One region of the Streptomyces sp. SYP-A7185 genome, then DNA from elsewhere that is predicted to be linked to it. Evidence: riboswitches for the same ligand, from Rfam matches in the RefSeq annotation. Region 1 holds a riboswitch; the other holds the start of a gene.
What was found. Region 1 has a riboswitch for glycine ahead of gcvP (aminomethyl-transferring glycine dehydrogenase). Riboswitches for the same ligand answer to the same signal wherever they lie in the genome.

Region 1 (15,571 bases):
AGCAGGACGTCGACGCGGCCCAGGAGCGCATCCGGCAGCGGATCGTAGAGATCACCCTCGTACACCCGTCCCCCGACACCGGCGAGGTTGCCCCGCGCGCACCGCACGGCGACCGGGTCGATGTCGGCGGCGTGCAGCTCGATGCGGCCGACGGCGGCACCCAGAGCGGCCCCCAGCGCACCCGAGCCGCAGCACAGATCGACGACGACCGCTCCGGGCCCGGCCAGGGCGGCGGCCTGCCGCACCAGGAACTCGGTGCGCCGCCGGGGCACGAAGACCCCCACGTCCACCGCGATGCGCAGCCCACGGAACTCCGCCCAGCCCAGCACGTGTTCCAGCGGCTGGCCGAGGACGCGCCGCCGCACCATGGCGTCGAGTTCGGCGGCGTCACGCGCGGCGCCGACGAGCAACCGGGCCTCGTCCTCGGCGAAGACACACCCGGCGGCGCGCAGCCGGGTGACCACGGCGGAAGGCGTGAGCGACGGTATGGGCGCCGCCCCGGACGACGAAGGTGACGGAGATGTCCCCGGTGACCCTGGTGATGGGGGTGACGCCGATGACGCGGGTGAAGAAGGTGAGACCGACATGCGAAGAGAAACCTTTCGGGACGCCTGTGGGGCTCCCTCGGTCACCTATGCCGGGTGAACCGCGCGGTCGCGAAGGGGGAGCACCCGACCTGCTGCTGCGGTAATGGGTCTCACCTCCTGGGTCCGACTTCCCGCGTCCGTCGCGGGGGAGGGCAACAGTACCCGACCCGATTCCGGGCAGCATCGCCGGAGGCCTTCGCAGATCTGACGGTTCATCAGTATTGAATGTTCAAGGCCCTGCGGCTACGTTCCGCGACACCGCAGCTGCGCCTCGCCGCAGCGCCCGAAACGAAGGGGTCGTCGCATGGCCGAAGTCAGCGCGGAAGCACGGATCGAGGCGCCCGTCGAGAAGGTCTGGGCCCAGCTCACCGACTTCTCCTCGTACGGCGAATGGAACGCCACGCACACCAGCTTCCCCCAGGGCGCGCCCACCACGCTGGAGACGGGCGGCACGTTCGCGGAGAACATGAAGCTGATGGGCTTCCCGGCCGAGGTGAACTGGACGGTCGAGGAACTGGAGAGCGAGCGGACCCTGGCGATCAGGGGCAAGGGCCCGATGGGCGTCACGGTCGGCACCCGCTACAGCCTCGCCCCCGAGGGCGACGCGACGAAGGTGCGCATAGACGGGGACTTCACGGGCGCGGCGGTCTCCCTGATGGCGGGCAAGCTGAAGGACTCGGCGACGGCCGCCCTGAACGAGTCGCTGCGGAAACTCGCGGGCCTGGTGACCTGACCCCCTCTCCGCCTCCCGCATCCCGTCGCCCCTCTCGGCCGTCCCCTCCCTCGACGACAAGAAGACGCCCACACCGAAGGGCGTCCACGCAAAGAGGCGCCCCACACACGAAGTGCGGGGCGCCTCAACGGCAAGGGGGATCGTCGACCCCCGCCGCCTCAGTCCTCATCGGCGAGGATCAGGTACAGCTTCTTGCGCGCGTCGTTGATGACCGTGACGGCCTTCTCGCGCTGCTCCTTGCTGCCGGTCTTCCAGACCTGCCCGAACGCCTCCATGAGACCGAAACCGGCCTGCCGGATCTCACCCAGGGCTTCCCAGTCGACCCCGCGCCCGGCCTCTTCCCAAGGCGCGTCGGGACCTTCGTCGGCCGCGGTACGACCGGCGTCGGTGAGCGAGAAGAGCTTCTTGCCGCCCTCGCTCGCGCTGCTGATCAGGCCCTCGTCCTCCAGGAGCTGGAGGGTCGGGTAGACCGAACCGGGGCTGGGCTTCCACGCCCCGCCGCTGCGCTCGGCGATCTCCTGGATCATTTCGTAGCCGTGCATCGGCCGGTCCTTCAGGAGGGCCAGGATCGACGCGCGTACGTCGCCGCGCCTCGCCCTGCCTCGCGGACCGCCCCTGCCGCCGCGACCGCCCCAGGGGCCGCCGGGCCCGCCACCGGGGCCGCCGAAACCGGGTCCGAAGGGGCCGAACGCCGCGCGCCGCCCCTCGAAGCCGCCGCGGCCCTCGTGGCCGGGGCCGCACTTTCCTCGTCCGTGCTCGTGTTCATGTCCGTGGGAACGCATGACAATCACTCCTTTTTACGTGCCGCCGTACAGGTGCGCACGTGTCGTGGTGTTCTGATCTATCGCGCCATCGTTGATCTGTCGCGATGCCTCAACGATATATCGCAACAGCTCGCCTGACAAGCTTTTGCGGCAAGTCGGACAAAGCAGCAGGTCAGAGGGCGCCGCACCACGCAGCCACGCGACGGCCCGTGCCACCAATCGGGCCACCCACCCCCGATTGGCCTTGTCGTGGCCCCGCATTGGCCCGCTAGCGTCGACGGCATGACGACTCCTCACCGCATCCGCATCGTCGACGCCTTCACCGACCGCCCCTTCGCGGGCAACCCCGCGGGGGTCCTCCTGCTCGACGCCTTCCCGGAGGACGCCTGGCTCCAGAACGTGGCGACGGAGGTCAACCACGCCGAGACCGCCTTCGCGCACCGCCTCCCCGCGGGCGGTGGGGCCGACTGGGCGCTGCGGTGGTTCACGCCCGCCACCGAGGTCGACCTCTGCGGCCACGCCACCCTCGCCACGGCCCACGTCCTCCGGGCCACCGGCGCCGCCCAGGGCCCCGTACGGTTCGCCACCCGCAGCGGCGTCCTGACCACGACCGCGCACGACGACGGCACCATCACCATGGACTTCCCGACCGCCCCGCTGACCCCGACCGCGATCCCCGACGGCGTGGCACAAGCCCTCGGCGCCGAACCGCTCGCCGCGTACGACGCGGGCGCGAACCTCGGCGACCTGCTGGTCGAGCTCGCCGACGAGAAGACGGTCCGCGCGCTCACCCCGGACCACAAGGCCCTGATCCGGCACTCCGAGCGCGGCATCATCGCCACCGCGCCCGCCGAAGACCCCTCCCGCGGCTACGACTTCGTCTCCCGCGGCTTCTTCCCGCGCGTTGGCATCGACGAGGACCCGGTGACCGGCAGCGCCCACACGGCGCTTGCCCCCTTCTGGTCCCGGCGCCTGGGCCGCACGGAGCTCACCGGCCTCCAGGCCTCGGCCCGCAGCGGCCTCGTCCGCACGGAGCTGCGCGGCGACCGCACCTTCCTCACGGGCCGCGCGGTCACCGTCATCGAGGGCGACCTGTACGCCTGACGACCCGTGCCCCTGACATCACCGTGGGGACGTACGACCGACCCGGTCGCACGTCCCCACAGCGGCGTCCCCGCACAGAACCGCCCGGCCGCCCGGCCGCCCGGCCGTCTACGGAGTGGGAAGCCACCCCACCTTGCCCGCGAGCAGCGCGTACCCGACGAACGCGCCGATGTCGAGGAGCGAATGGGCCACCACCAGCGGCCCGACCCGCCCCCACCGCCGGTACAGGAGCACGAAGACCACCCCCATCGCCATGTTCCCGATGAAACCGCCGATGCCCTGATAGAGGTGGTACGAGCCACGCAGCACCGAGCTGCCGACCAGGGCGGCCATCGGCGTCCACCCCAACTGGCCGAACCTGCGCAGCAGATAGCCGACGACGATGACTTCCTCCAGCACCGCGTTCTGCACCGCGGCCAGCACGAGCACCGGGTACTTCCACCACACGTCGGGCAGATCCTCCGGCACCACCGTCAGGTTGAACCCCAGCCCGCGCGCCGCCAGATAGAACGCGATCCCGGTGCTGCCGATCACCGCGGCGATCGCCGCCCCGCGCCCCAGGTCCGGCCACGGCCGGCTCCGGTCGAACCCGATCGAACGCAGCCCGGCACCCTCCCGGATCAGGAAGTGCGCGACCAGCGCCACCGGCACCAGCGCGGTCGAGATGCCGAACAACTGCCACGCGAGATCAAGCCATGGCCGCCCCGGAGCGGCCGACGCGTTCATCGTCGCGGCCTGGTCCTTGAGGCCACCCGGCTTGGTCACCGAGCCGACAAAGCTGATCAGCGCCGACACACCGCTCGCGCCCAGTGAGAGCGCCAGGACGAGCAGCGTCTCGTCCCGGAGGATCCGTCGCGATGGCCCCTCGCCCCGAAAAGAACCGGCCAACGGCCCGGACTCCGCTTGCACTCCGCCTCCAGTTGAGTAATCCCGCCTCATCCCCATCCTCGTCCCGCTAGGGTCTCGAAAGAAGTTACGAAGATCGTGCGCGACAGGCCGAGGGGGACGGACGCCGATTGCGGTCACGCCACCCCCTCTTTCCTTGCTTCATCATTCGAGGAGGGGCACCACCGCCATGGGACGTCACAGCTTGCCCGATGAGCACGGGACGGACGCACCCGACCCTCGGCCCCGTTCGCGCGGCCGCACGGTGGCCATCGCGACGGCACTCGTCCTGACGGTCGCGGCGGGCACGGCGGTCGCCGTCCGCAGCGACCTGCTGAGCTTCGGCGGCGCCTGCCGCGACGACTCGGTGCGGCTGGACGTCGTCGCCGCCCCCGACATCGCCCCCGCCCTGCGCGCGGCGGCCGACGACGCGCGCGAGAAGGACGTCACGTCCGACGGGGCCTGCATCGACGTGCGGGTCTCGGCCCGCGATCCGTACAAGATCGCCGACGAGCTGCGCACGGGCAAGGGCGATCCCGGCTACGACGTGTGGGTGCCGGACTCCGAGCTGTGGTTGCAGCGCGTGGGCCTGGGCGGCGGCCAGAACAAGGTGTCGCCCGCGGGGAACATAGCCTCCTCGCCGGTGGGCATGGCCATGGTCCCCTCGGCCGCCGAGAAGCTGGGCTGGCCCGAGAAGACGTACGCGTGGCCGGAGTTGACCGGCGCGGCGATGAAGGGCGAGAAGCTGCGGCTGGGCGCCGCCGATCCCGCGCGCAGCGCGACCGGGCTGCTGGCGCTCGCGAAGCTGGGCGCGTCGGCGAAGAAGTCGGGCGGCCAGGACGGCGACACCCAGGCCGCCGCGATGGCCAAGGCACTGTCGGCCCGCACGTCCGACACCGACGGGCAGCTCCTCGACACGCTGGCCCGCGACGCGTCGGGCACCGAGCAGGGCAACCCCCGGCGCAACCAGGCGCTGATCCTCTCCGAGCAGGCCGCGTTCACCCACAACGCGTCGGCGGGCGAGGAGAACAGCCTGGACATGTTCTATCCGAAGGACGGCTCACCGCGCCTGGACTACCCCTACACGCTGGTCCGTGAGGACGAGCTGTCCACCGACCAGAGCCGGGCCGCCCTGCGCTTCATGACCCTGTTCGGCGACGACGCGGGCCGCGCGATCCTGGCGAAGCACGGTTTCCGGACCGGCGCCGAGGAGCCGTCGGCGAGGCTCGTCACGGCGGCCGGCGGCCGCACGCCCCAGCCGTACGGCGACGAGGCGAGCGACCCGCCCTCCGAGAGGGAGCTCCAGGAGACACTCGGCATGTGGACGATCACCGTCCAGAGCGCCCGGATCAGTACGGTCGTCGACGTGTCGGACTCCATGGGCGAGTTCGTGCCGGGCCGCGACCAGTCCCGGATGGAGGTCACCAAGTCCTCGCTGCTCCAGGCGCTCGCGGGATTCACCGACGAGGACGAGATCGGCCTCTGGGAGTTCGCCACCCACCTCGACGGCGAGCGCGACTACCGCAAGCTCGTCCCCACCGAGCGCCTGGGCGCCCGCAAGGGCGGGGGCACCCAGCGGGACGAGGTCTCGGAGGCCTTCAGCGATCTGGCGCCGATCCCGGGCGGCGCGACCGGCCTGTACGACACCACGCTCGCGGCGTACAAGGAGGCCACGTCCACCTACGCGCGCGGCAAGTTCAACGCGCTGGTGGTGCTCACGGACGGCGTGAACCAAGACCCCGGCTCCCTCTCGCGCAGCAACCTCATCGCGCAGCTGGAGGACCTCTCCGACCCCGAGCGCCCGGTGCCGCTCATCGCCATCGCGGTGGGCCCGAACGCGGACAAGGAGGAGGTCGTGCAGATCGCGGAGGCGACCGGCGGATCGGGCCACCAGGTCGACGACCCGGCACAGATCCACGCGGTCATCCTCAAGGCGATCATGGAGGCGGGCAGCCACGGCTGAGGCCGCCCGCCTCCGTGCGCCTCAGCTGAGGACGGCGGGCTCCCCGCGCCTCAGCTCAGGACGGCGGGCTCGCTCCCTGCGCCTCAGCTCAGGACGGCGGGCTCCGGCAGCCCCACCGGCCAGGTGTGCACCGGGTCGCCCGCGTGCATCAGCTCGGCGTAGCGGCGGGTGGTCGCGGCGAGCGCGGCCTCGCGCTCCAGGCCGGTCTCCAGGGCCTGGTGGTACGTCGCCGCCTGCCAGGACGCCCCGTTGACCCGGCGCCTGCACCGCTCCTCGATGACCCCCAGGTAGAAGTCCCGGTCGGCCGGCTCCACGCCCCACGCGTCGAGGCCGGCCGCCGCCAGCGGCAGCAGCTCGTCGCGCACGAGAGCGACCGCGGGCACCTCCACGAGCCCGCCCGACCGGCCGCGCCGCGGCCAGCGCAACCGGGCCTCGATGCCGTCGCGGCACGCGGTGTCGAAGTTGTCGGCCGCGGCCTCGAAGGGCAGCCGGTTCCACACGGGCTTTGGTTCCTCGGCGAGGGCGCGTACGACGCCGTAGTAGAAGGCGGCGTTGGCGATGACGTCGGTGACGGTGGGGCCGGCGGGCAGGACGCGATTCTCCACCCGAAGGTGCGGGACACCGCCCGCGATGCCGTACACCGGGCGGTTCCAGCGGTAGACGGTGCCGTTGTGCAGGACCAGTTCGGCCAGCTGCGGCACGCGGCCGTCGTCGAGCACCTCCAGCGGTGCCTCGTCGTCCACGAGGGGCAGCAGCGCGGGGAAATAGCGCAGGTTCTCCTCGAAGAGCTCGTAGGCGTCACTGATCCAGCGCTCGCCGAACCAGGTCCGCGGCCGCACGCCCTGGGCCTGAAGCTCGGGCGGCCGGGTGTCGGTGGACTGAAGGAACAGCGGCGGGCGCGACTCGCGCCACAGCTCGCGCCCGAAGAGGAACGGGGCGTTGGCGCCGACGGCGACCTGTGCGGCGGCGACGGCCTGGGCCGCGTTCCACACGTCGGCGAACCGGCCCGGGGTGACCTGGAGATGCAACTGCACCGACGTGCACGCCGCTTCGGGCGCGATCGACGCGGACGTGCAGGTCAGCCGCTCCACGCCCTGGATGTCCAGGACGAACTCCTCGCCGCGCGCAGCCACGATCTGGTCGTTGAGCAGCGCGTAGCGGTCGACGTCGGAGAGGTTTCCCGAGACCAGGTCGTGGTGGGCGAGCGTCGGCAGAATGCCGATCATCACGATGCCCGCGTTCACCTCGTTCGCTTTCCGGTGGGCATAGGCGAGTCCGGTGCGCAGTTCCTCGGCGAGGCGGTCGAGAACACGGCCGCCCAATCGGTGCGGCGCGATATTGACTTCAAGATTGAACATGCCGAGTTCCGTCTGGAAGTCGCGGCTCGCGATCCGTTCGAGTACTTCGGCATTCAGCATTCTCGGCATGCCGTCGGGCCCCGCGAGATTCAGCTCGATCTCCACGCCCATCAGATTCTTGGGCCGGTCGAACCGCTCCTCGTCCAGCAGCCTCCGCAGCCCCGCGAGACACTCCTTGAGCTTGGTCCGATACCGGTTGCGCTCGGCCAGATCAAACGTTCCTGCTACGACCTTCTCCCCCATCGAAGCGTCCCCTCCTCGGATGGGCAGCCAATGATCCGGCCGCTGTGTCTCGGTGGATGATGCCCTGCAATGTGATCGATAACGCCCCGCACATGCCCCCGGCCCAGTAGGCTCTCTGCCACGTCCGTGCGGCACATTCACCAGGCATGGGGTTGGCCGGTGAATCTTCGCGCCGACGCCTGGTGAAAAACACCGACGAGAATCGGCCGTCCACTTCCGCGACGGGAGCCGAGGTCAAACGTCCGGGCCCTTCTGGAATCGGGTTAAAATTCGCAAAATGGCGACCGGATAACGTCTTGCAGGCAATATCGGGTGCGGTTAGACGAAACACTGCCTGAACACGTGTCGTATAAACTCCGCGAACGAGGCAGAGAGTTGGCGCTTGAGGTCCCCCGCCCTTCTGCCCCCGGAGCAGACAGCGACGTCCGCACCTGTCCTCGTTCCACCGTGCCTGTCGAATGAGAGAGGCGACCCACCATGCCGCTGCAAGTCCCCCCGGCTCCCGCGCCCGCCCTGCGCAGCGTCCTCGCGGCACTCGGTTCACCCACCGCCGTACGCGAAGCCCGCACCCCGTCCCTGCGCGCCGCACAGGGACCCGCAAGCCCCGAACTCCCGCTGCCCGTCCACGTCCTCGACAGGATCGCTCCGGCAGGTACCTCGCCCACCCGGCTCGCCGGGTGGCGTTTCCTGATCCGGGCCGGCGACCGGGCCGTCGCCGCGGCGGACACGATGCTGACGCCCGACGGATGGACCTTCTCGCACTTCTTCGAGGGTCCGTACATAGCGTCCACCGAGCGCGCCCTCCGTCATGCCGAAGCAATGCCAATGCCGTACCAGCCACGTCTCTTGTCGGTACCCGAGCTTTACATGCTGACACTTTGGTTGCACGGCGACTGCACCGCGGACGGCACGGAGGGCCCTCTCGCGCCCACCGACATCCTCGTGCCCCTGGCTCCCGCGCCTCCGGGCATCGCGGCGCACCTCCCGCACCGCGCCACCGAGCTCCTGGCCACGCTCGCCCACCGCATGACCCCGGCACCGCTGCTCGGTTCGCCCGCCTGACCTCGCCGTACGCCTCCGTGCCCCGCCGCCGCTTTTGGCCGCGGGGCTCGGCGCGTGAGATGCCCATACGGACTAGCCCGGTATGACCACCCCGAACCACCCGAAGAGACAGTGCAGTTGGGCTGAACCGTCCGGGCGGGTGATACGTCTTTAAGCAGTGAGGAGCGCTGCAGCGAAATCCCTGCGGATTGACTCCCGTAGGGCAACACTGGGACCGGACCGACTGAACGGGGGGCGGTTATGAACACCGCATCGAGTCGCAAGGCAGACGTCACAGCCATCACATCGCAGCGAAAGAACCCTTCCATGTGCCAGCACCAACCACCGTGCCCGACAGCCGACTCCGCCGACCGGGAAGCCGCGCTCCTCATGGCGAGCCACCCGGAGCAGGGCTGGAGCCTGCTGTGCAACGGCGTCCTTCTCTTCGAGGACACCGGTGAGCTGCTGCCGGACGGCCAGATCATCGCCCCGCACCGACCGCTGGGCACCGACAAGATCATGACCGCCGCCTGACGCGCGAGCGCACGACGGCACGGCACGGACAACACAAAGGGGCCGACCCGGAGAGAACAACCTCCGGACCGGCCCCCACGCATGTTCGGGACCCCGATATCAGTCCTCGTACGCGTCCAGCGGCGGGCACGAGCAGACGAGGTTCCGGTCGCCGTACGCCTGGTCGATGCGGCGCACCGGCGGCCAGTACTTGTCGGCGGCCACGACGCCGGCCGGGAAGACGGCCTCCTCGCGGCTGTAGGCGTGCTCCCACTCGCCGCCGAGCGCGGCGGCGGTGTGCGGGGCGTTGCGCAGCGGGTTGTCCTCGGCGGGCCAGTCGCCGCCGACCTTCTCGATCTCCGCGCGGATGCTGATCATCGCCTCGCAGAACCGGTCGATCTCGACCAGGTCCTCGCTCTCGGTCGGCTCGATCATCAGCGTGCCGGCCACCGGGAACGACATGGTCGGCGCGTGGAAGCCGTAGTCGATGAGCCGCTTGGCGATGTCGTCGACGCTGACGCCGGTCGCCTTGCTGATCGGCCGCAGATCGATGATGCACTCGTGCGCGACGAGGCCGCCGGGGCCGGTGTAGAGCACCGGGAAGTGCGGCTCGAGGCGCTTGGCGATGTAGTTCGCGGAGAGCACCGCGACCTGCGTGGCGCGCTTGAGGCCCTCGCCGCCCATGAGGCGTACGTACGACCAGGAGATCGGCAGGATTCCGGCCGAGCCCCAGGGCGCCGCGGAGATGGGACCGACACCGGTCTCGGGACCCGCGGCGGGCTGGAGCGGGTGGTTGGGCAGGTACGGGGCGAGGTGCTCGCGCACGCCGACCGGGCCGACGCCGGGGCCACCGCCGCCGTGCGGGATGCAGAACGTCTTGTGCAGGTTCAGGTGCGAGACGTCGCCGCCGAACTTGCCGGGCTGGGCGAGACCCACCAGGGCGTTGAGGTTGGCGCCGTCGACGTACACCTGACCGCCCGCCTCGTGCACGGAGGCGCAGATGTCGGCGACGTGCTCCTCGAACACGCCGTGCGTGGACGGGTAGGTGATCATCAGAACCGACAGCTCGTCGCGGTGCTTCTCGATCTTGGCGCGCAGGTCCTCGACGTCGATCTCGCCGTCGTCGCTGGTCTTCACGACGACGACCTTCATGCCGGCCATCACCGCGCTCGCGGCGTTCGTGCCGTGCGCGGAGGACGGGATGAGGCAGACGGTGCGCTGCTCGTCGCCGTTGGCGCGGTGGTAGCCGCGCACGGCGAGCAGTCCGGCCAGCTCGCCCTGCGAACCGGCGTTGGGCTGGAGCGAGACCTTGTCGTAGCCGGTGACCTCGGCGAGCCGCTCCTCCAGCTCACGGATGAGCGTCAGATAGCCCTGCGCCTGCTGGGCGGGGGCGAAGGGGTGCAGCTGGCCGAACTCGGGCCAGGTGACCGGCTCCATCTCCGTGGTCGCGTTGAGCTTCATGGTGCAGGAGCCCAGCGGGATCATGCCGCGGTCGAGCGCGTAGTCGCGGTCGGCCAGCTTGCGCAGGTAGCGCAGCATCGCGGTCTCGGAGCGGTACTGGTGGAAGACGGGGTGCGTGAGGTACTCGTCCTCGCGCAGCAGGTCCGCGGGAAGCGTGTCCGCGGTCCGCTCATCGAGCGCCTCGACGTCGGCCTCGACGCCGAACGCGCTCCAGACCGCCGCCAGCTGCTTGCGCGTGGTGGTCTCGTCGCAGGCCAGGGAGACGTGGTCGGCGTCGATCTGGTGGATGTTGACGCCGCCCTCGCGGGCCGCGGCGACGAACTCGTCGGCCCGGCCGGGCACCCGCACGGTCAGCGTGTCGAAGTACGCGCCGTGCACGACCTCGACCCCGCCCGCGGTGAGCCCGGCGGCGAGGACGGTGGCGTAGCGGTGGGTACGCCGGGCGATGGACCTGAGCCCCTCGGGACCGTGGTAGACCGCGTACATTCCGGCCATCACGGCGAGCAGCACCTGCGCGGTACAGATGTTGCTGGTGGCCTTCTCGCGGCGGATGTGCTGCTCACGGGTCTGCAGGGCGAGGCGGTAGGCCTTGTTGCCGTCCGCGTCCACGGAGACACCGACGAGCCGGCCCGGCAGGCTGCGCGCGAACTTCTCGCGCACCGCCATGTATCCGGCGTGCGGGCCGCCGAAGCCCATCGGGACGCCGAAGCGCTGCGTCGTGCCGACGGCGATGTCCGCGCCCAGCTCGCCGGGCGAGGTGAGCAGCGTCAGGGCCAGCAGGTCGGCGGCGACGGAGACGACGGCACCGAGCTCGTGCGCCTGGTCGATGACGGGCTTGATGTCGCGGACGGCACCGGACGCGCCGGGGTACTGGATCAGGACGCCGACGACACCGCGCTCGGCGACCTCGGCCGGGATGCCCTCGCTCAGATCGGCGACGACGACCTCGACACCGGTCGGCTCGGCGCGGGTCTGGATCACGGCGATGGTCTGCGGCAGGGCGTCGGCGTCGACGAGGAAGACGCCGTTCTTGACCTTGCCCATGCGCCGCGAGAGCGCCATGGCCTCGGCGGCGGCCGTGCCCTCGTCCAGCAGCGAGGCGCCGGACGTGGGCAGGCCGGTCAGCTCGGCGACGACGGTCTGGAAGTTGAGCAGCGCTTCGAGCCGCCCCTGGGAGATCTCGGGCTGGTACGGCGTGTACGCGGTGTACCAGGCCGGGTTCTCCATGACGTTCCGCAGGATCACGGGCGGCGTGAAGGTCCCGTAGTAACCGAGCCCGATCATGGAGTCGAGCACCTGGTTGCGGTCCGCGAGGGAACGCAGTTCGGCCAGGACCTCGGCCTCGGTGCGCGCTCCGGGGAGGTTCAGCGCCTCGGCGTTCTTGATCACATCCGGCACGGCGGCGGCGGTCAGCTCGTCGAGCGAGCCGTATCCCACCTGCGCGAGCATCTTGGCCCGTGCCTCGGCATCGGGACCGATGTGCCGCTGCTCGAAGGGAATGCCCTGTTCGAGCTCCGAGAGCGGGATACGAGGAGTGGCGGTCATTGCGGAGGCCTCCTGGTCGACGCGACCTGCGAGGGGCACCACGGCACGGGTACCCGGACGGCCTCCCCCTCTGTCATCTCAACCTGAGAGTTTCACCGGTCCGTGCCCCGTGAGAGGCGTCGCACCGGCTTTCACCGTCGGTGAGGAAGGGATTCGAACGTGCCCGCCCGACGCCCGCCCTACTTTCCAGAGTGACCTCGTCCGTGCGGTACAGGGGCCTGAGAGATTCCGGGGAGGAGTTGCTCCTTCGGCGCCTCCGGTGTCTCGACCGGAGAGCTCTCCCGCACGGGGTCAGCAGCCAAGCGCCAGCCTACCAGCGAGGTCCGGAGCCGATCCCTCGAGTGGCCGCCTGCCGCGAAGTGCTCTTTCGTAGTGATGACGAACGAACGAGGATGAATTACGCCCCACTTCGACACGCCTCGACCCGTTGGAGGGACCGTGCAGACCGACATCGATCCGCGGAACTTGATCGGCCGCAAGGCGTTCGACCGGAACGGGGCCAAGATCGGCACGATCGACGAGGTCTATCTCGACGACGCCACGGGTGCCCCGGAGTGGGCGGCCATACGCACGGGTCTGTTCAGCCGGGACGCGTTCGTCCCCCTGGAGCCGAGCGAGCTCAGGGCCGACGGCACCCTGCACATTCCCTTCGAACGCTCCTTGATCAAGGACGCCCCCGATTTCGGTGTGGGCCGCCACCTCTCCCCCGAACAGGAACTGCAGCTCTACCACCACTACGGCCTCGACATCACGCCTCCGCAGTCGATGACGCCGCCGGACAAGGACTTCGGCACCATCGCGGGCCAGGAGAGCTGACCTCGCCGCCACCACGGGCCAGGAGAGCTCCTGACGCCCGCCGCGGGCCGTCCCGGCGCTTCCGGCCGTCCCGGCGCTTCCCGGTACGTCACGGGGCCCGGCGCCGCCGTCACCCCGGCTCCAGCGGCTCGGGAGCCGCCACCAGGGGCAGAGGCTCGGCGGGCTCCAGGGCCGGATCGTCCGTACGGAACGTCCGCACCCGCCCCGGCGCCGACGACTCCGGGGTCTCGAAGCGCACGGTGACCCGCCCCAGGCCGCTGCCCTGCACCCACCCGTGCCCGTACTCGGCGTGCCGCACGTCGTGCCCGGCGGGCCACCGCCGCTCGGCCGGAACGACCGGCTCCGCCACCGTCTCTCCGACCGGCGGGGCCGCGGCCTCCCCCGGGCTCTCCTCGGCGGTCGCCTCCCCCTGCGTCTCCAGCGCCTCCAGCGCCTCCAGCGCCTCCAGCGCGTCCGCCTCGGCCTGTGCCTGCGCCTGGGCCTGCGCGAAGAGGTCCTCCTGCGTGTAGTCGGCCAGGCCCGTCACGCCCACGCCGAGCAGCCGCACGCCGCCGGTGGTGTCCACGGACTCCAGGAGCCGCGCCGCGGCCTCCCGCACCACCCCGGGGTCGTCCGTGGGCCCGCGCAGCGTCTCGGAGCGCGTCAGCGTGGAGAAGTCGAACCGCCGCACCTTCAACACGATCGTGCGCCCCGAGTGCCCCGCCGCCCGCAGCCGCTCCACACACCGGTCCGCGAGCCGCGCGACCTCGCCCCTGACCCGCACCCGGTCATGGATGTCCACGTCGTACGTGTCCTCGACGCTGACCGACTTCGATTCCCGCTCGGCCACCACGGGCCGCTCGTCGCGGGCGAGCGCCATCGCGTACAGCGCGCTGCCGTGCGACTTCCCCAGGAGCCGCACCAGCTCGTCCTCGCCGGCCTCCGCGATCTCCCCCACGGTCGTGATCCCGCCCCGCCGCAGGTGGTCCCCGGTGGCGGGCCCCACGCCCGGCAGGGTCCTGACCGGCATCGGCCCGAGCAGCTCCCGCTCGGTGCCCGGCACGATCAGCCGCAGCCCGTCCGGCTTGGCCTCCTCCGAGGCGATCTTCGCCAGCATCTTGGACGCGGCGAGACCCACCGATCCCGCGAGCCCCGTCACCGCCTTGATGTCCGCGCGCAGCCGCTCGCCCACCACGAGCGCGGACGCCTGGTCGTCGGCCACGCCGCCCGCCTCCAGATCCACGAAGGCCTCATCCAGGCTCAGCGGCTCCACCAGCGGCGAGAGCCCCCGCAGCAGCGCCATCACCTGGTCGCTGATCTCGCGGTAGAGCCCGAAGCGCGGCACCAGATAGGCGGCATTGGGCGCCAGGCGCCGCGCCTGCCCCATGGGCATCGCCGAGTGGACCCCGAACTTCCGCGCCTCGTACGACGCCGTGGCCACCACGCCCCGCGGTCCAAGGCCGCCCACGACCACGGCTTTCCCGCGCAGACTCGGCTTCGCGGCCTGCTCGGCGGACGCGTAGAAAGCATCCATGTCGAGATGCAGAATCGTGGGCGCGGTTCTCACACCTCTGATGCTGCCTTACGCCACTGACAACGCCCCGGGGACCGCACCGCGCCCGCCATGTCGCCGGCGCCTCACACGGCCCTGTTGCGCCGCCTGGCGAGCTCGTCGGCGGGGTTCTGCCGTACCAGCGTCTCCCCGGTGTCGATCCGCTCCCCGTGCAGCTGCGAGAGCGCCGCCCGCACGTCCCGCCACACGACGCCCACCGCGATCCCGAAGACTCCCTGACCGCCCTGGAGCAGGTCGTGGACCTCGTCGGGCGAGGTGCACTCGTAGACCGTGGCGCCGTCGCTCATGAGCGTCATCCGCTCCAGGTCCTGGAAACCGCGGTCCCGCAGATGCTGGACCGTGGTCCGGATGTTCTGGAGGGACACACCGGTGTCGAGGAAGCGCTTCACGATCTTCAGGACGACGACGTCCCGGAAGCTGTAGAGCCGCTGGGTCCCCGACCCGCCCGCCGATCGCACACTGGGCTCGACCAGACCCGTCCGGGCCCAGTAGTCGAGCTGCCGGTAGGTGATGCCGGCGGCCGCACACGCGGTCGGCCCCCGGTACCCGATCTGTTCTTGTTCGGTCGGCCCGGACGTGGCGTCCCCGCTCTCCTGAACGCTCCCCTGAACCGCCATCGGCCTCTTCGGAGAGTGACCGGCCGCGCTGCTCTGAAGCGGATACGGACCGCCCATCGCCGTACCGTCGCCGCTGCTTCTCACGCCGACCTCCGTCCTTGACCTGCCTCCACGACGGTAGGCAGTCACCAGGGGCTCGTCAACGATCGCCACACTCGGCACGCCGAGTGATAATCACCCTAAGAGTGGTTTGCCGTACCGCGCCTTCGGGAAGGGCTAGTCGAATGGTCCGCCGGGACCCTCGGGAAGCGACGGCCTACTGGCTGTTGGTGCCGAAGTCCTCGGGCGAGATCTGGTCGAGGAACTCGCGGAACTTCTCCACCTCGTCCTCCTGCTCGTCCGGAATGGCGATGCCCGCGTCGTCGAGGACACCGTCGCTGCCGTAGATC
Region 2 (15,571 bases), 4.5 Mb from region 1:
CCGACGACGATCTGCCAGAAGGGCGCGTCGGCGGGCCGTGCGTCGTACCCGGCGAGGAAGGCCTCCCGGGCGGTCTGGGTGCCCTTGTGCTCGCTCCACAGCCACTGGGAGTAGGTCGCGAAGCCCTCGTTGAGCCAGATGTCGTGCCACTTCTCGGGCGTGACCGAGTCGCCGAACCACTGGTGGGCCAGCTCGTGGGCGATGGTCGACTCGCTGCGGATCGCGGAGTAGACCGGCTTGGTCTGGGTCTCCAGCGAGAAGCCCGCCTGCGGCATGTCGTCGACGATCGCGCCGGTCTCCTCGAAGGGGTAGGGGCCGAAGACCTTCGACCAGTGGTCGGTGACCTCCGCCGTGACGCCGTACACGTCGACGTTGTTGCTGTTCTCCAGGACAGGGTCGATGGCGACGTAGATCGGGGTGCCGGCCGGGGTCCTGCCCTTCTTCACGTCGAACTTCCCGATGGTGGCGGTCGCGAGGTAGGTCGCCATGGGCTTGGTCTCACGCCAGTGGGCGACGGTCTGCCCGCCCTTGGTGTACGTGCCGACCAGACGGCCGTTGGAGACACCGGTCAGGCCCTTGGGCGCCTTGATGCGGATGTCGTAGGCGGCCTTGTCCGAGGGGTGGTCGCTGGAGGGGAACCACGTCGAGGCGGCGTTGGGCTCGCAGGCGACGAAGACGCCGTCGGTGGTCTTCATCCAGCCGTAGTCGGAGCCGAAGACGATGGGGCCGCTCAGCGGCTCGGGCACACCGCCGTAGGTGACGGTCGCGGTGAACGTCTTGTGCTTGCGCAGGTGGTCGCGCGGGCTGATCCGGATCTCGTCGCCGTCGCGGGTGAACTGCGCGCGTCTGCCGTTCACCTCGACTCGCGTCACCTCGAGCTTCTGGAGGTCGAGGTCGAAGGAGGAGAGGTCCTGGGTGGCGCGCGCGGTGATCGTGGTGCGGCCGTCGAGGCGGTCGGTGCCGGGGTCGTACGCCACGTCGAGGCCGTAGTGGCGTACGTCGAAACCGCCGTTGCCGAGCTGCGGGAAGTACGGGTCGCCCACGCCGTCGGAGCCCGGTCGGGGCCCGGGTGCGGCGGCGATCAAGCAGAAGGAGGCGGCGGCGGTGGCCAGCGCCCCCAGACGTGCCGAACGGGAGAGTGCCATGAGTCATCCCTTCGCGCGTGTTCCGGTGAAACGGACACGCAGACTCTGCACTCTCCCGTATGGGCGTGTACATGACTTGGTGCCTGATTTTTACCAAGTCATCAGGTGTTACGGGCCGGTTGGCGCCTGACCCTTGGCCTCCGCTTCCGGAGCGTCCTCGGAGGGGCCCTCGGAGGTGTCCTTCGCGACCGTCTTCTTCGGGGTCGCGGCCTCCTCGGCCGTCTCCTCCGCCTTGCTCACCACCGAGACCACGTCGATCGCCTCCTTGGCGACCTGGAGCAGCTTGGTGTCACCCGGCTGCTGGTCCTCGGCGTTCTCCGGGTGATGGCACGCCACCTGGTGACCGGACGCGAGGGGGATCAGCGGCGGCTCGGTCTTCGCGCAGATCTCCGTAGCCTTCCAGCAGCGCGTGTGGAAACGGCAGCCGGTGGGCGGGTCGATCGGCGAGGGGACGTCACCGCGCAGCAGGATGCGCTCGCTCTTGACGCCGCGCCGCCGGGGGTCCGGCACCGGCACCGCGGAGAGCAGCGCCTTGGTGTACGGGTGCATCGGCGTGGAGTAGAGGTCGTTGCGGTCCGCCAGCTCCACGATCTTGCCGAGGTACATCACCGCGATGCGGTCCGAGACGTGCCGGATGACCGACAGGTCGTGCGCGATGATCACGTACGTGAGGCCGAGCTCGTCCTGGAGGTCGTCCAGGAGGTTGACCACCTGCGCCTGGATGGAGACGTCCAGGGCGGAGACGGGCTCGTCGGCCACGACCAGCTTGGGCCGCAGGGCGAGCGCACGCGCGATGCCGATGCGCTGGCGCTGACCGCCGGAGAACTCGTGCGGGTAGCGGTTGTAGTGCTCGGGGCTGAGCCCCACGCGCTCCAGCATCTCCTGCACGTGCTTCTTCAGGCCGCCCTCGGGCTTGACGCCCTGGAGCTTGAACGGCGCACCGACGATCGTGCCGATGGTGTGCCGCGGGTTCAGCGACGAGTACGGGTCCTGGAAGATCATCTGCACGTCGCGGCGCAGCGGCCGCATCTTGCCGGTGTTCAGGTGCGTGATGTCCACGCCCTCGAACTCCACGCGCCCCGCGGTCGGTTCCAGCAGCCGGGTGATCAGACGGCCCATCGTGGACTTGCCGCAGCCCGACTCGCCCACGACGCCGAGCGTCTCACCGGGACGTACGTCGAAGGAGAGGCCGTCCACGGCCTGCACGGCCGCCACCTGGCGCTGGAGCAGCCCCTTCTTGATGGGGAAGTGCTTCACCAGGCCGTCGACCTTGAGCAGCGGCTCCACGGACCCGGACGAGTCCTTCGTCTGCGCCGGGATCGTCATCTCCTGGCCCTTCGCCTGATCTTTCGTGTCGTCTTTCACAGCTTCGGCGCAATCTCTTCGGTCCAGATCCGGGTGCGCTCGTCCTGCGACATGTGGCAGGCCGAGAAGTGACCCGGGACGACCTCGCGCAGGTCGGGTCGCTCGCGGCGCGTGATCTGGTCCTTGGGGATGTCGGCGTAGGGGCAGCGCGGGTTGAAGGCGCAGCCCTCGGGCAGGTTGATCAGGCTGGGCGGGGAGCCCTTGACCGGCACGAGACGGTCGGTCTGCTCGCGGTCGATGCGCGGCATCGAGCCGAGCAGGCCCCAGGTGTAGGGGTGCTGCGGCTCGTAGAAGACCTTCTCGGCGGTGCCGCGCTCCACGCAGCGCCCGCCGTACATCACGAGCAGTTCGTCGGCCATCTCGGCGACCACGCCCAGGTCGTGCGTGATCATGATGACCGCGGAGCCGAACTCCTTCTGGAGGTCCCGGATGAGGTCGAGGATCTGCGCCTGGACGGTGACGTCCAGGGCGGTCGTCGGCTCGTCCGCGATGAGCAGCTCGGGGTTGTTGACCAGGGCCATCGCGATCATCGCGCGCTGGCGCATGCCGCCGGAGAACTCGTGCGGGTAGCTGTCGACCCGCTTGTCCGGCTGGGGGATGCCCACCCGGTCGAGCATCTCGATGGCCCGCTTGCGGGCGACCTTCTTGTCCACGTCGTGGTGGACCCGGTACGCCTCCATGATCTGGGTGCCGATGGAGTAGTACGGGTGCAGCGCGGACAGCGGGTCCTGGAAGATCATGGCCATGTCGCGGCCACGCAGCTTGCGCACCTTGTTCGGGTCCGCGCTGAGCAGCTCCGTGCCGTTCAGCCAGATCTCGCCGGACAGCTGCGCCTTGCGGCTGCCGTACTGACCGGCGGTGTGCAGGCCGAGGATGCCGAGCGAGGTGACGGACTTGCCGGAGCCCGACTCGCCGACGATGCCGAGGGTCTTGCCCTTCTCCAGCTGGAAGCTGAGCCCGTCGACGGACTTGACCAGGCCGTCGTCGGTCGGGAAGTGCACCTTGAGGTCGCGCACCTCGAGGAAGGCGGTGGGAGCGACCGCATCGGCGACGGGTTCTCCGACGGCCGCTCCGGTCTTGTGCAGTTCGGTCATCCCAGCCTCACTCGCGGGTCGATGACGGCGTACAGGAGGTCGACGACGAGGTTGGCGAGGGCGATCGCGAGCGACGCGCACAAGGTGACGCCGAGGATCACCGGCAGGTCCTTGTTGCTGATGGCCTTGACCGCCTCGAGGCCCAGCCCCGGCAGGTTGAAGGTGGACTCGGTGAGGACGGCGCCACCGAGGAGCACACCGAGGTCGAGGCCGAAGACGGTGAGGATCGGCGTCATGGCGGAGCGCAGCGCGTGCCTCCGGATGACGACGGCCTCGCCGAGGCCCTTGGCGCGCGCGGTGCGGATGTAGTCCTCACCGAGCACTTCCAGCATGGTCGCGCGGGTGAGTCGCGCGTACATGGCGGCGTTGAGGAAGGCGAGCACGATCCAGGGAAGGATCAGCGTCTCGAACCAGACGTTGATCGGATCCTCGGTGGTGAGGGTGTCCTCGATCTCCACCCAGCCGAGGGTGTGGACGAAGAGCCCCATCGCGATCATGCCGGTGAAGAAGATCGGCAGGGAGACGCCGCCGAGGGCGGTGATCATCGCGGAACGGTCCCAGATGGTGCCCCGCTTGAGCGCGGAGAGCACACCGGTGGCGACACCGGCGATCAGCCACAGCACGCAGGCGCCGGCCGCGAGGGCGGCGGTGACGGGCAGGGCGTCCTTGAGGGTCTCCCAGACGGGCGCCTCGGTACGGAAGGAGTATCCGAAGCAGGGGGCGGGACAGTGCGTCACGTCGGCCCCGTTGGCGTAGTCACGCCCCATCGGGATGCCCTTGACGAAGTCCCAGAACTGGACGAGCAGCGGGTCGTCGAGACCCAGTTTGATCCGGATGCCCGCGAGCTGCTCGGCACCGGACGACTTCCCGGCGAAGAGGACGGCGATGTCCTGTCCCGCCCACTTGGGCAGCATGAAGAAGACGGTGAAGGTCGCGAGCAGTACGACCAGCACCATGATGACGACGGCGATCAGGCGCCGGATGAGATAAGCAAGCACTGTGCGCGGCCCGGCGGTGGCCGGGACCCCCTTGTGAGGAGTCCCGGCCACCGCCCGGGGCCATCACCTGCCCTTCGGACTGGCGGGATTCGGCGGGATTCGGCGGTGGGACAACGGCCTTGCGGCGGTTGCTACTGAGTACTACTTCGCGTCTTCGACACCGAGCGAGACGTAGTCGTAACGACCGCTGTACGCCGCGGACGAGTAGACGTTGGTCGCCCGCGAGGAACGCCAGCTGATGTTCTTCTCGTAGAGGAACGGCATCCAGTAGGCCTTGTCGACGATCTCGTGGGCCAGCTTGGTGTAGATCTCACCGGCCTTGTCGGGGTCGACCGTGGCGATCGCGTCGTCGAAGAACTTGTCGATCTTCGGGTCGTCGATCTGCGACTCGTTGTAGTTGCCGTTCTCGTTGATGAAGCGGCTGTCGAACAGCGGCTGGGCGTAGCCCTGGCCGGTCGGGAAGTCAGGACCCCAGCCCGCCATCGTCATGCCGATGCCGCGCTTCTTCACGACCGAGGGGGAACCGGTGATGCTGGAGGAGTCGGCGCCGTCGATCTGGTCGACCTCGGCGTTGATGCCGACCTTCTTCAGCTGCTCCTGGAGCGCCGTGGCGGCGTCCACCTCGCCCGGCTGGTTGGTGCGGGCCGAGACCTTGGTCGAGAAGCCGCCCGGCTTGCCGCACTTCTTCAGCTCGGCCTTGGCCTTGGCGGTGTCCGGCTTGCCCTTGCGCTCGGCGATGCCGTACGGGTCGTAGTCGTCGTGACCCTTGATGGCCTTCGGGAAGACGTTGGTGGCGATCTCACCGGCGGCGACCGGGCCACCACGGGTCTTCTGGAGGCTCGCGAAGTCCGTGGCGTAGAAGACGGCCTTGCGGCAGGCCTCGTTGTCGAACGGCTTCGTCTTGGTCACCAGGGCGACGTAACGGACGAAGTCCGTCTGCATGTTGTCGACGTTGCCCTTGTGGTCCTGAATGGCGGTGGTACGACCCGACTGGGTCATGCCCGTGCCATTCATGTCGATGTCGTAGTCGCCTTCCATCAGGCGCTTGTCGTTCTCTTCGAGGTTCGCCGAGATGGTGACCGAGATCTTGTCCGGCAGGGCCGGGCGGATCGGGTCGGACGACTTCTTCCAGTTCTTGTTGCGGACGAGCGTGATGCTCTTGCCGGCGCTGTAGTTCTGGAACTTGTACGGGCCGGAGGAGAACGGGCGCTGGGTGTACTTGGCGCCGGTGTCCTCGGACTGCTTGACCGGGGTGCCCGACGGCATCGCGAGCATCTGCTCGAAGTCGCCGTTCTTCTTGGGCAGCTTGAAGATGATGGTGTTGTCGTCCGGCGTCTCGATCGCCTTCAGACCCAGCTTGTCCTTCGACTTGTCCTCGTAGGGGCCCTTGTACTCGCCCTTGGGGTCAAGCGTGGACTTCAGGTAGCCGGGACCACCGGTGATGACCTTGGTCGCCCAGATGCGCTCGATGCCGTACTTGATGTCCTTGGAGGTCAGCTTCGAGCCGTCCTCCCAGGTCAGGCCGTCACGCAGCTTGTACGTGTAGGTCTTGCCGTCCGAGCTGATCTTCGCCGTGTCCTCGGCGAGGTCCGGGACGAGCTTGTTGGACGCGGCACCCGGCTTGGTGTCGTACGTGATCAGCGTGCGGGTGTAGTACCGCATGAAGTCCCACGTCATGCCGTAGTAGGCACGCTGCGGGTCGGCCGAGTCCAGGTCCTGCTTGGCGATGAACTTGAGCGTTCCGCCCGTCTTCTTCGACGCGTTCGCGACCTTGCCGATGGCGGCGTTGTAACCGGCACCCTTGCTGTCGTCGTCGTCGCTGCCGCCGCCGCACGCCGTGGTGGTCACCAGCGCCGCCACGACGAGGGCCGCGCCTGCGGTCAACCGTCGTTTAGAGGAACCTGTGGGCATTTCTCGCATCCTCCGAGATTCGCGGTCCTTGGCTTTAGCTGCCTTAAGAACCATGGGAAGAGCCACCTGACGCTGCGGCAGGGGCAAGCCAGTTGGAGCTGTTTACCGAGTTCCCTTGGGGTCCAGGGCGTCGCGCAGCCCGTCACCGAAGAGGTTGAAGGCAAGCACGGTCACGAAGATCGCCAGGCCGGGGAAGACCATGAACATCGGATCGTGCTCGTACGTCGCGAGAGCGTCCCGGAGCATGCCGCCCCAGGAAGCCGTCGGCGGGCGTACACCTGCGCCGAGGAAGCTGAGCGCCGCTTCGGTGAGGATGTTGGTGGGGATCATCAGGGTCGCGTACACGGTGATCGGCGCGACCAGGTTCGGCAGCAACTCACGGAAGAGGATGTGCCGTTGGCCGCCGCCGAGACTGCGGGCCGCCTCCACGTACTCGCGTTCGCGCAGGCTGAGGGTCTGGCCGCGGACGATGCGTCCGACGTAGGGCCAGCCGAAGAAGCCGATCACCAGGATCAGTACCGCGATGCGGACGCCGCTGCCGGTCAGGCCGAGCAGGTCGTCGGGGAGGACCGAGACCAGGGAGATCACGAAGAGCAGCTGCGGGAAGGCGAGCAGCACGTCCATGACTCGACTGATCAGCGCGTCGACCCAGCCGCCGAAGTAACCGGCGATGATGCCGAAGAAGGTGCCGAGCACCACGGCCACCACCGCGGCGAGGAACGCCACGAGCAGGGAGATGCGGGCGCCGTAGACGATCCGGCTGAAGACGTCGCGGCCCTTGTTCGGCTCCACTCCGAAGAGGAAGTCCCAGCTCATGCCGCCGAACGCGCCCTTGGGCAGGTTCGTGAGGTCTTCCAGCTCGTCCTGGTGGAACTCGTTGGGCGGGTGGCCCAGCAGGGAGACGATCAGGGGCGCGAAGACGGCGACAAGGACCAGGACGAGCACGGTGATGCCGCCGGCCAGGGCGACCTTGTCCCGCTTCAGGCGGTTCCACGCGATCTGCTTGAGGGACCGCCCCTCGACCTTCTTCACCCCTGCACCAACTGCGGGAGCGACGTCCGCTGTCGGGTCCACGTCCGCAGGTGTGTCATGCAATGGTGCCGTCATCGTGGCAGGGACCCCTCTCAACCGGTGGTGACCGGCCCGCACTTGCCGCTGTAGCGACGTGATCAGTCCGTCGTACAAAGGGGCGAAGCGCCCCCTGCTGCGGGAGTCTTCATCGCGGTTGCGATCTGTTACCAGCCTTGACGGGGAAAGGATGCGCAACCGTGATGCTGATCGAGGTGTTCCGTTATCCGGACGCAGGTGAACGAGGGGCGAACACGGGGCAGTTGCGTCGCAATGGACCACGGAAGCCCATAGGGCCCCTCCGCCATCAGAACGGACATTGTGCCGGTCAGGGCAGGTATACGAGCCGCGGTGGCCGGTTCAGGGCCTTCCCGTAAGGGTCACGGGGCCGTTTCAGTACTGAGCGGGGTAGCCGTAGCCACCCGCGGGCGCCGGGGCGGGCTGGGCCTCGCGGTCGTAGAACGGACGGGCGTTGGCGCGCAGCCACATGGCCACCGGGTCGTAACCGTCGGACATCGCGACGGTCGACACGGGCAGCCCGTCGGGGACGGCGGCGATCGACTGCTGCATCATCGTGCGCACCCCGTCGACGGAGGCCGGCGAGGTGTCGTACACGTCGAGGCCGATGGCCAGATACGGGGCGCCGAGCGCCGGCTGGACCCAGGCGCGGCGCAGCGAGCGGACCGCGGGGGTGCGGTGGGCGTTCTGCGTGAGCAGGGCGTAGAACTGGGGGATCTCGATGGTCGGCTCGGTGAGCCTGAGCGGCCCCGCGGGCTGGAGGTCGAGGCCGGAGGCGATGCGCCGCAGGTCGAGCCAGGGGATGCCGACGCCGCCGCCGGGGGCGTGGGGGTTGAGCCAGAGGCCGTAGTGGTCGGGGTAGAGGGTGCGGGCGATGTCGACTCCGGCGACCACTTCGTACGAGCGGTTCCAGCCACTGGCGGACAGCTCCTGGGCCGAGGTCACGCACGGTGCGTAGCCAAGGCCCTCGACTTCCATGTTGCCGTACTGCGCGTCGGGGGATCCGGCCTGGCCGTGCCAGAGCAGCATCCACACCTGGTCGGCGGCGAGCGCCCGCAGGAGCGCCTCGTAGGCGTCATAGCGCCCGGGCGTCACCTGGCGCAGCATGTGCTCGACCTGCCCGGCCGCAGCCGTGCCCGACGCACTCACCCTTAACCGCCCCTTCGCGATGACCCGCTGACCCGGTGGACCCGGAAACCCGCTGACCCTGGTGGACCCGACACGGCGCGGGCCATCAGGGGACCCGGGCCGACCGGCGGGGCCGCGCCCCGCCCGGGCCATGAAACCAGCTTAAGCGGCGATCCTGACACCGACTTGACGTACGGCACCCTCACACACGTACCTGCACATGTCCTTACACATGGCCGTGCTCGTGTCCCGGGGTCCGGCCGAAGAACGGCCGGACCCGCTCGCGCATCCAGTCGCCGACCGGATCCTGGGCCACGTCGAGCAGGACCAGGTTCACCGGCCAGGGCACCGGGGCGTGGCCGAGGGCCCGGCCCACGGCCTCCATCGGCAGCTCGCGCGCGTTGCCCTCCCAGGAGGCCAGTTCGACGCCGACGAACAGCGAGGGCTCGTCGCCCTCGACGCTCGCCAGGCAGCGGCGGGCGCTCAGGACGACCCCGGTGGCCTCGAACTCACGGGCCGCGGCGGACAGGAAGTCCACCGGGTCGTGCTGCCAGTCCGGTTCGAAGAGGCGCACCCGGCCGCCGCTCGCCGGCCCGTCGAGCGGGGTGCGCCCGGCGCGGCAGAGCTCCGCGACGGCCTGCGGCGGCAGCGGGACCCCGATCGTGCCGTCCGGATTGACCGCTATGCCCAGCTGCGGCGGGAGGCCGCGCGCGAACTCCACGGCGGGTGCCACGGTGCAGCCCATCCGGCCGCCCGTGACGTGCCGGAACTGCTGCTCGGAGCTGAAGACGGGGACGTAGGCCTGGCCGTCGATCTCCAGCGTGGGCAGGTCCAGGGTGCCGCTGTCCGGCGCCCCGCCGTTCGGCAGCGGGACCCAGACGTGGCTGCGGCCGAGCACCTCGACGATGCGGGCCCCCACGGAGGCCTGCGGCGCTCCCGGCATGCCCAGGGAGGCCGCGAGCACCTCTTCGAGTTCGTTGCCCGGCCATCCTCCGTAGGGATGCGCGTGCGCCTGCGCCGGAATGTCCATCGTCTCTAACCCCTGCTCGGTCCCGCTCTGCCTGCCGCACGACCCTAACGTGGCCCCCGGTCGCCGAAGCCGATCCCCCGCAGCACCCCCGCCGCCGTCCGGTCGAGCAGTACGGCCGAGCCGCAGCCGCGCGGCAGGTCGCCCCGCTCGGCGGCGCCCACGAGCCGGCCGACCGTCCTGCGGTGGCGCGCGAAGGCGTACCGCGACACGCCGCGGCCGCGCGCGAGCTGCCCCTCCCTGGCGGTCTCCGGCTCCACGTCGAGCAGCAGCAGGTGCAGGGTCGTGCCGCGCCGCACGGCCTCGCGGGCCAGCCAGCGCCGTACCCAGGCCTGCGTGCCGCAGTCGTGCACCACGACGCCCTCGCCGGTGCGCAGGGCCCTGCGCAGACCGGCGTAGTGCGCGAGGCGCACCAGGGGGCGGTACACCGCGTACGGCAGCAGGTCCGGCATGCGCAGGGCCCATCGGTCGCGGGTGTCCTGCGAGTCGATGCGGGGGCCCGTGACGGCCCGGCGCATCAGCGTGGACTTCCCGCTGCCCGGCAGCCCGGAGACGACGATCAGGTCGCCCTCGCCGAACGTCAGCCGGTGCGGACTGTGGCCGCTCCGCTGCCGCAGGTCGCGGACGACGGCCGTGGCCAGGGAGCCGCAGCTCTCTTCGGCGGGGACGGCGGCCTGTTTGGGCAGGGCCACCCCCGTGTTGGTCGCGTAGACGCTCGTCCTGCGCACCGTGATCGGCCTCCCCATAGCGGTCACGTACCTGCTTCCCGCAGCTTCCCCGGCAAGTGTAAAGAGAAGGTAATGCGGCACAACAGCATTACTGGACTGGCACTGCCCTGTGACGAAGGCGCGTGCAATGATGTGCGCGCAAACTCCATACAGGCCGTTTGAATCCGCGCGGGAGAGTTCCCGGTGACCGTCGACGACGCACCGGGGCGCCGAAGGAGCAAGTCCCTCCCTTGAATCTCTCAGGCCCCGTACCGCGCGGGCGAGGCACATCTGAAAAGCGGGCCGCTCTCGCGGCTCCACCCAAGGTGCAAGTCACGACCTCCCGTACGACACGTACGGCCGGGTCGTGGTGAACCTCTCAGGTTCCGATGACAGATGGGGAGGATCGACCTCGCCCGTCATGCCCTGGGAGTTCCACATATGAGCACCGTCCCCCGTCTGACAGCCCTTGATGCCGTGCATCGGGCGCTCGGCGCCACCATGACCGACTTCGCCGGCTGGGACATGCCGCTGCGCTACGGCAGCGAGCGCGACGAGCACAACGCCGTGCGGACGAAGGCCGGTCTCTTCGACCTCTCCCACATGGGCGAGATCACGGTCACCGGACCGCAGGCCGTGGACCTCCTGAACCACGCGCTCGTCGGCAACATCGGCTCGGTCGGCGTCGGCCGCGCCCGCTACACCATGATCTGCGCCGAGGACGGCGGCATCCTGGACGACCTGATCGTCTACCGCCTCGGCGAGCCCGACGCCCCCGAGTACCTGGTCGTCGCGAACGCCTCGAACGCGCAGGTCGTGCTCGACGCGCTGACCGCCCGCGCCGAGGGCTTCGACGCCGAGGTCCGCGACGACCGCGACGCGTACGCGCTGCTCGCCGTCCAGGGCCCCGAGTCCCCCGGCATCCTGAAGTCGCTCACGGACGCGGACCTGGACGGCCTGAAGTACTACGCGGGTCTGCCCGGCACGGTCGCGGACGTGCCCGCGCTCATCGCCCGCACGGGCTACACCGGCGAGGACGGTTTCGAGCTCTTCGTCGCCCCCGGTGACGCGGAGAAGCTGTGGGGCGCGCTGATGGAGGCGGGCGAGCCCGTCGGCCTGGTGCCCGCCGGGCTCTCCTGCCGCGACACGCTGCGCCTGGAGGCGGGCATGCCGCTGTACGGGCACGAGCTGACCGCGGAGCTGACGCCCTTCGACGCGGGTCTGGGCCGGGTCGTCAAGTTCGAGAAGACCTCGCAGGCCGACACCTTCGTGGGGCGCGCGGCCCTCGCCGCGGCCGCCGAGCGGGCCGAGGCCGCTCCCCCGCGCAAGCTGGTCGGCCTGATCGCCGAGGGCCGCCGCGTCCCGCGCGCGGGCTTCCCCGTGGTCGCCGACGGCAAGGTCATCGGCGAGGTCACCTCCGGTGCCCCCTCCCCCACGCTGGGCAAGCCGATCGCCATCGCGTACGTCGACGCGGCGCACGCGGCCCCCGGCACCGAGGGCGTCGGCGTGGACATCCGCGGCACGCACGAGCCGTACGAGGTCGTGGCACTGCCGTTCTACAAGCGTCAGAAGTAACACTTCCGCTTCTGTAGTGACACTTCCGCCCCTGTGGTAACCCGGAAGTGACCCCACGCACATCTTTCCCGTTCCGCAGCACCCACCCGCGTACAGGAGAATTCAGGTCATGAGCAACCCCCAGCAGCTGCGTTACAGCAAGGAGCACGAGTGGCTTTCGGCCACCGAGGACGGTGTGGCCACCGTCGGCATCACCGAATTCGCGGCCAACGCGCTCGGTGACGTCGTCTACGCCCAGCTCCCCGAGGTCGGCGAGACCGTGACCGCGGGCGAGACCTGCGGCGAGCTCGAGTCGACGAAGTCCGTCAGCGACCTGTACTCCCCGGTGACCGGCGAGATCACCGAGACCAATCAGGACGTCGTGGACGACCCGTCGCTGGTGAATTCCGCCCCCTTCGAGGGCGGTTGGCTGTTCAAGGTACGGATCACGGACGAGCCGGACGATCTGCTCTCCGCGGCCCAGTACACCGAGCTCGCAGGCAACTAAAGACCCTTGGGGACCACCTGATGTCGCTTCTCAACACCCCTCTCCACGAGCTGGACCCGGACGTCGCCGCCGCCGTCGACGCCGAGCTCCACCGCCAGCAGTCCACCCTGGAAATGATCGCCTCGGAGAACTTCGCTCCGGTCGCCGTCATGGAGGCCCAGGGCACGGTCCTCACCAACAAGTACGCCGAGGGCTACCCCGGCCGCCGTTACTACGGCGGCTGCGAGCACGTCGACGTGACCGAGCAGATCGCGATCGACCGGATCAAGGACCTGTTCGGCGCCGAGTACGCCAACGTCCAGCCGCACTCGGGCGCCTCCGCCAACCAGGCCGCCCTCTTCGCGATCGCCCAGCCCGGCGACACGATCCTCGGCCTGGACCTGGCGCACGGCGGCCACCTCACCCACGGCATGCGCCTGAACTTCTCCGGCAAGCAGTTCAACGTGGTCGCCTACCACGTGGACGAGGCCGGCCTGGTCGACATGGCCGAGGTCGAGCGCCTGGCCAAGGAGAACAGCCCCAAGGTGATCATCGCGGGCTGGTCCGCCTACCCGCGCCAGCTGGACTTCGCCGAGTTCCGCCGCATCGCCGACGAGGTCGGCGCGAAGCTGTGGGTCGACATGGCGCACTTCGCCGGTCTCGTCGCCGCGGGCCTGCACCCCAACCCGGTGCCGTACGCGGACGTGGTCACCTCCACCACGCACAAGACGCTCGGCGGCCCGCGCGGCGGCGTCATCCTGGCCCGCAACAAGGACATCGCGAAGAAGCTGAACTCCGCGGTCTTCCCCGGCTTCCAGGGCGGCCCGCTGGAGCACGTCATCGCGGCCAAGGCCGTCTCCTTCAAGGTCGCGGCCTCCGAGGAGTTCAAGGAGCGCCAGCAGCGCACCCTGGACGGCGCCCGCATCCTGGCCGAGCGCCTGGTGCAGGACGACGCGAAGGCCGTCGGCGTCGACGTCCTGTCCGGCGGCACGGACGTGCACCTGGTCCTGGTGGACCTGCGCAACTCCGAGCTCGACGGCCAGCAGGCCGAGGACCGCCTCCACGAGGTCGGCATCACGGTCAACCGCAACGCCGTCCCGAACGACCCGCGCCCCCCGATGGTCACCTCGGGCCTGCGGATCGGTACGCCCGCGCTCGCGACCCGCGGCTTCCAGGAGGACGACTTCCGCGAGGTCGCCGACGTCATCGCCGAGGCCCTGAAGCCGGACTTCGACGCCGAGTCGCTCAAGGCCCGGGTCTCGGCCTTGGCAGCCAAGCACCCGCTGTACCCCAACCTGTAGCAGTTTCGTACGCTTTACTTCGTACGAATCTTCGGGGCACCGCGCACACTGGACAGTGACGACAGTGAGTGCGGTGCCCCGGCTCATGCCCCGCTTCCGCAGTCGCTCGTCGTACTCCGTAGTTCTCTGCACCACCCCGGCAGACAACGGCGTCTACCAACCACCATTGGAGTTTCTCGTGGCCCTCTCGGTCTTCGACCTGTTCTCGATCGGCATCGGCCCGTCCAGCTCCCACACGGTCGGTCCCATGCGCGCCGCCCGCATCTTCGCGAGCCGCCTCAAGAACGAGGGCCTGATGGCCCACACCACCGCCATACGGGCCGAGCTGTACGGCTCGCTCGGCGCGACGGGGCACGGCCACGGCACCCCCAAGGCGGTCCTGCTCGGCCTGGAGGGCGAGTCCCCGCGCTCGGTCGACGTCGAGTTCGCCGACGAGCGCGTCGAGCAGATCAAGAACACCGGCCGCCTCAACGTCCTCGGCATGCACGAGATCGACTTCGACTTCGACGAGGACCTCGTCCTGCACCGCCGCAAGGCCCTGCCGTACCACGCCAACGGCATGACGATCTTCGCGTACGACCACGAGGGCGGCCTCGTCCTGGAGAAGACGTACTACTCCGTGGGCGGCGGCTTCGTGGTCGACGACGACGCGGTGGCCGGCGAGAACCCGATCGTGCCGGACGACACCGTCCTCAAGCACCCCTTCCGCACCGGCGACGAGCTGCTGCGCCTGGCCGAGGAGACCGGCCTCTCCATCTCCGCGCTGATGCTGGAGAACGAGAAGGCGTGGCGCACCGAGGCGGAGATCCGCTCGGGCCTGCTGGACATCTGGGGCGTCATGCAGTCCTGCGTCTCGCGCGGCATGTCCCGCGAGGGCATCCTGCCGGGCGGCCTGAAGGTCCGCCGCCGCGCGGCGAACTCGGCCCGCCAGCTGCGCGCCGAGGGCGACCCGCAGGCCCGCGCGATGGAGTGGATCACTCTGTACGCGATGGCGGTGAACGAGGAGAACGCGGCGGGCGGCCGCGTGGTCACCGCCCCGACGAACGGCGCGGCCGGCATCATCCCGGCGGTCCTGCACTACTACATGAACTTCGTGCCCGGGGCCGACGAGGAGGGCGTGGTCCGCTTCCTGCTGGCGGCCGGCGCGATCGGCATGCTCTTCAAGGAGAACGCCTCGATCTCCGGCGCCGAGGTCGGCTGCCAGGGCGAGGTCGGCTCCGCCTGCTCGATGGCGGCCGGCGCCCTCGCCGAGGTCCTCGGCGGCAGCCCCGAGCAGGTCGAGAACGCCGCCGAGATCGGCATGGAGCACAACCTCGGCCTGACCTGCGACCCGGTCGGCGGCCTTGTCCAGATCCCCTGCATCGAGCGCAACGGCATGGCGGCCGTGAAGGCCGTGACCGCCGCGAAGATGGCGATGCGCGGCGACGGCAGCCACAAGGTCTCCCTCGACAAGGTCATCAAGACCATGAAGGAGACCGGCGCCGACATGAGCGTGAAGTACAAGGAGACGGCGCGCGGCGGCCTCGCGGTGAACATCATCGAGTGCTGAGCCCACGTCCCGGGCGCCACCCGTACGGCGGATACCCTGATCCCCGTCAGTAGTGCACGAAGAAGGGGTGGATCCGGTGGCGGACATCGAGGAAGCGCGCAGGACGTTCGACCAGTTCGACGCGGACGGCGACGGCTTCATCACGGCGGCGGAGTGGAAGTCGGCCATGGCGAAGATGGGGGACTTCTATGTCACCGAGACGGTGGCCGAGGCCGTGAT

Region 2: it holds a riboswitch for glycine, as region 1 does, so the genes downstream of both, gcvT (glycine cleavage system aminomethyltransferase GcvT) here and gcvP (aminomethyl-transferring glycine dehydrogenase) in region 1, are expected to answer to the same signal.

Annotation. Positions count from the first base shown of each region.
Region 1 covers NZ_CP122310.1:1,979,649-1,995,219, forward strand. Annotated here, with positions in the region: gene QBL25_RS08550 (putative protein N(5)-glutamine methyltransferase) at 1-587, opposite strand, end outside; gene QBL25_RS08555 (SRPBCC family protein) at 892-1,320, shown strand; gene QBL25_RS08560 (PadR family transcriptional regulator) at 1,479-2,102, opposite strand; gene QBL25_RS08565 (PhzF family phenazine biosynthesis protein) at 2,367-3,188, shown strand; gene QBL25_RS08570 (CPBP family intramembrane glutamic endopeptidase) at 3,297-4,097, opposite strand; gene QBL25_RS08575 (substrate-binding domain-containing protein) at 4,264-6,036, shown strand; gene QBL25_RS08580 (glutamate--cysteine ligase) at 6,120-7,637, opposite strand; gene QBL25_RS08585 (hypothetical protein) at 8,115-8,699, shown strand; gene QBL25_RS08590 (DUF5999 family protein) at 9,006-9,212, shown strand; gene gcvP (aminomethyl-transferring glycine dehydrogenase) at 9,312-12,197, opposite strand; glycine riboswitch at 12,394-12,491, opposite strand; gene QBL25_RS08600 (PRC-barrel domain-containing protein) at 12,636-13,013, shown strand; gene QBL25_RS08605 (DNA polymerase IV) at 13,123-14,559, opposite strand; gene QBL25_RS08610 (MerR family transcriptional regulator) at 14,631-15,266, opposite strand; gene QBL25_RS08615 (bifunctional nuclease family protein) at 15,439-15,571, opposite strand, start outside.
Region 2 covers NZ_CP122310.1:6,443,334-6,458,904, reverse strand. Annotated here, with positions in the region: gene QBL25_RS28475 (M1 family metallopeptidase) at 1-1,145, opposite strand, end outside; gene QBL25_RS28470 (ABC transporter ATP-binding protein) at 1,254-2,471, opposite strand; gene QBL25_RS28465 (ABC transporter ATP-binding protein) at 2,507-3,604, opposite strand; gene QBL25_RS28460 (ABC transporter permease) at 3,601-4,602, opposite strand; gene QBL25_RS28455 (ABC transporter substrate-binding protein) at 4,744-6,513, opposite strand; gene QBL25_RS28450 (ABC transporter permease) at 6,616-7,620, opposite strand; gene QBL25_RS28445 (enhanced serine sensitivity protein SseB C-terminal domain-containing protein) at 7,975-8,748, opposite strand; gene QBL25_RS28440 (enhanced serine sensitivity protein SseB) at 8,954-9,757, opposite strand; gene QBL25_RS28435 (AAA family ATPase) at 9,802-10,488, opposite strand; glycine riboswitch at 10,642-10,746, shown strand; gene gcvT (glycine cleavage system aminomethyltransferase GcvT) at 10,903-12,036, shown strand; gene gcvH (glycine cleavage system protein GcvH) at 12,146-12,523, shown strand; gene glyA (serine hydroxymethyltransferase) at 12,544-13,803, shown strand; gene QBL25_RS28415 (L-serine ammonia-lyase) at 13,982-15,352, shown strand; gene QBL25_RS28410 (EF-hand domain-containing protein) at 15,429-15,571, shown strand, end outside.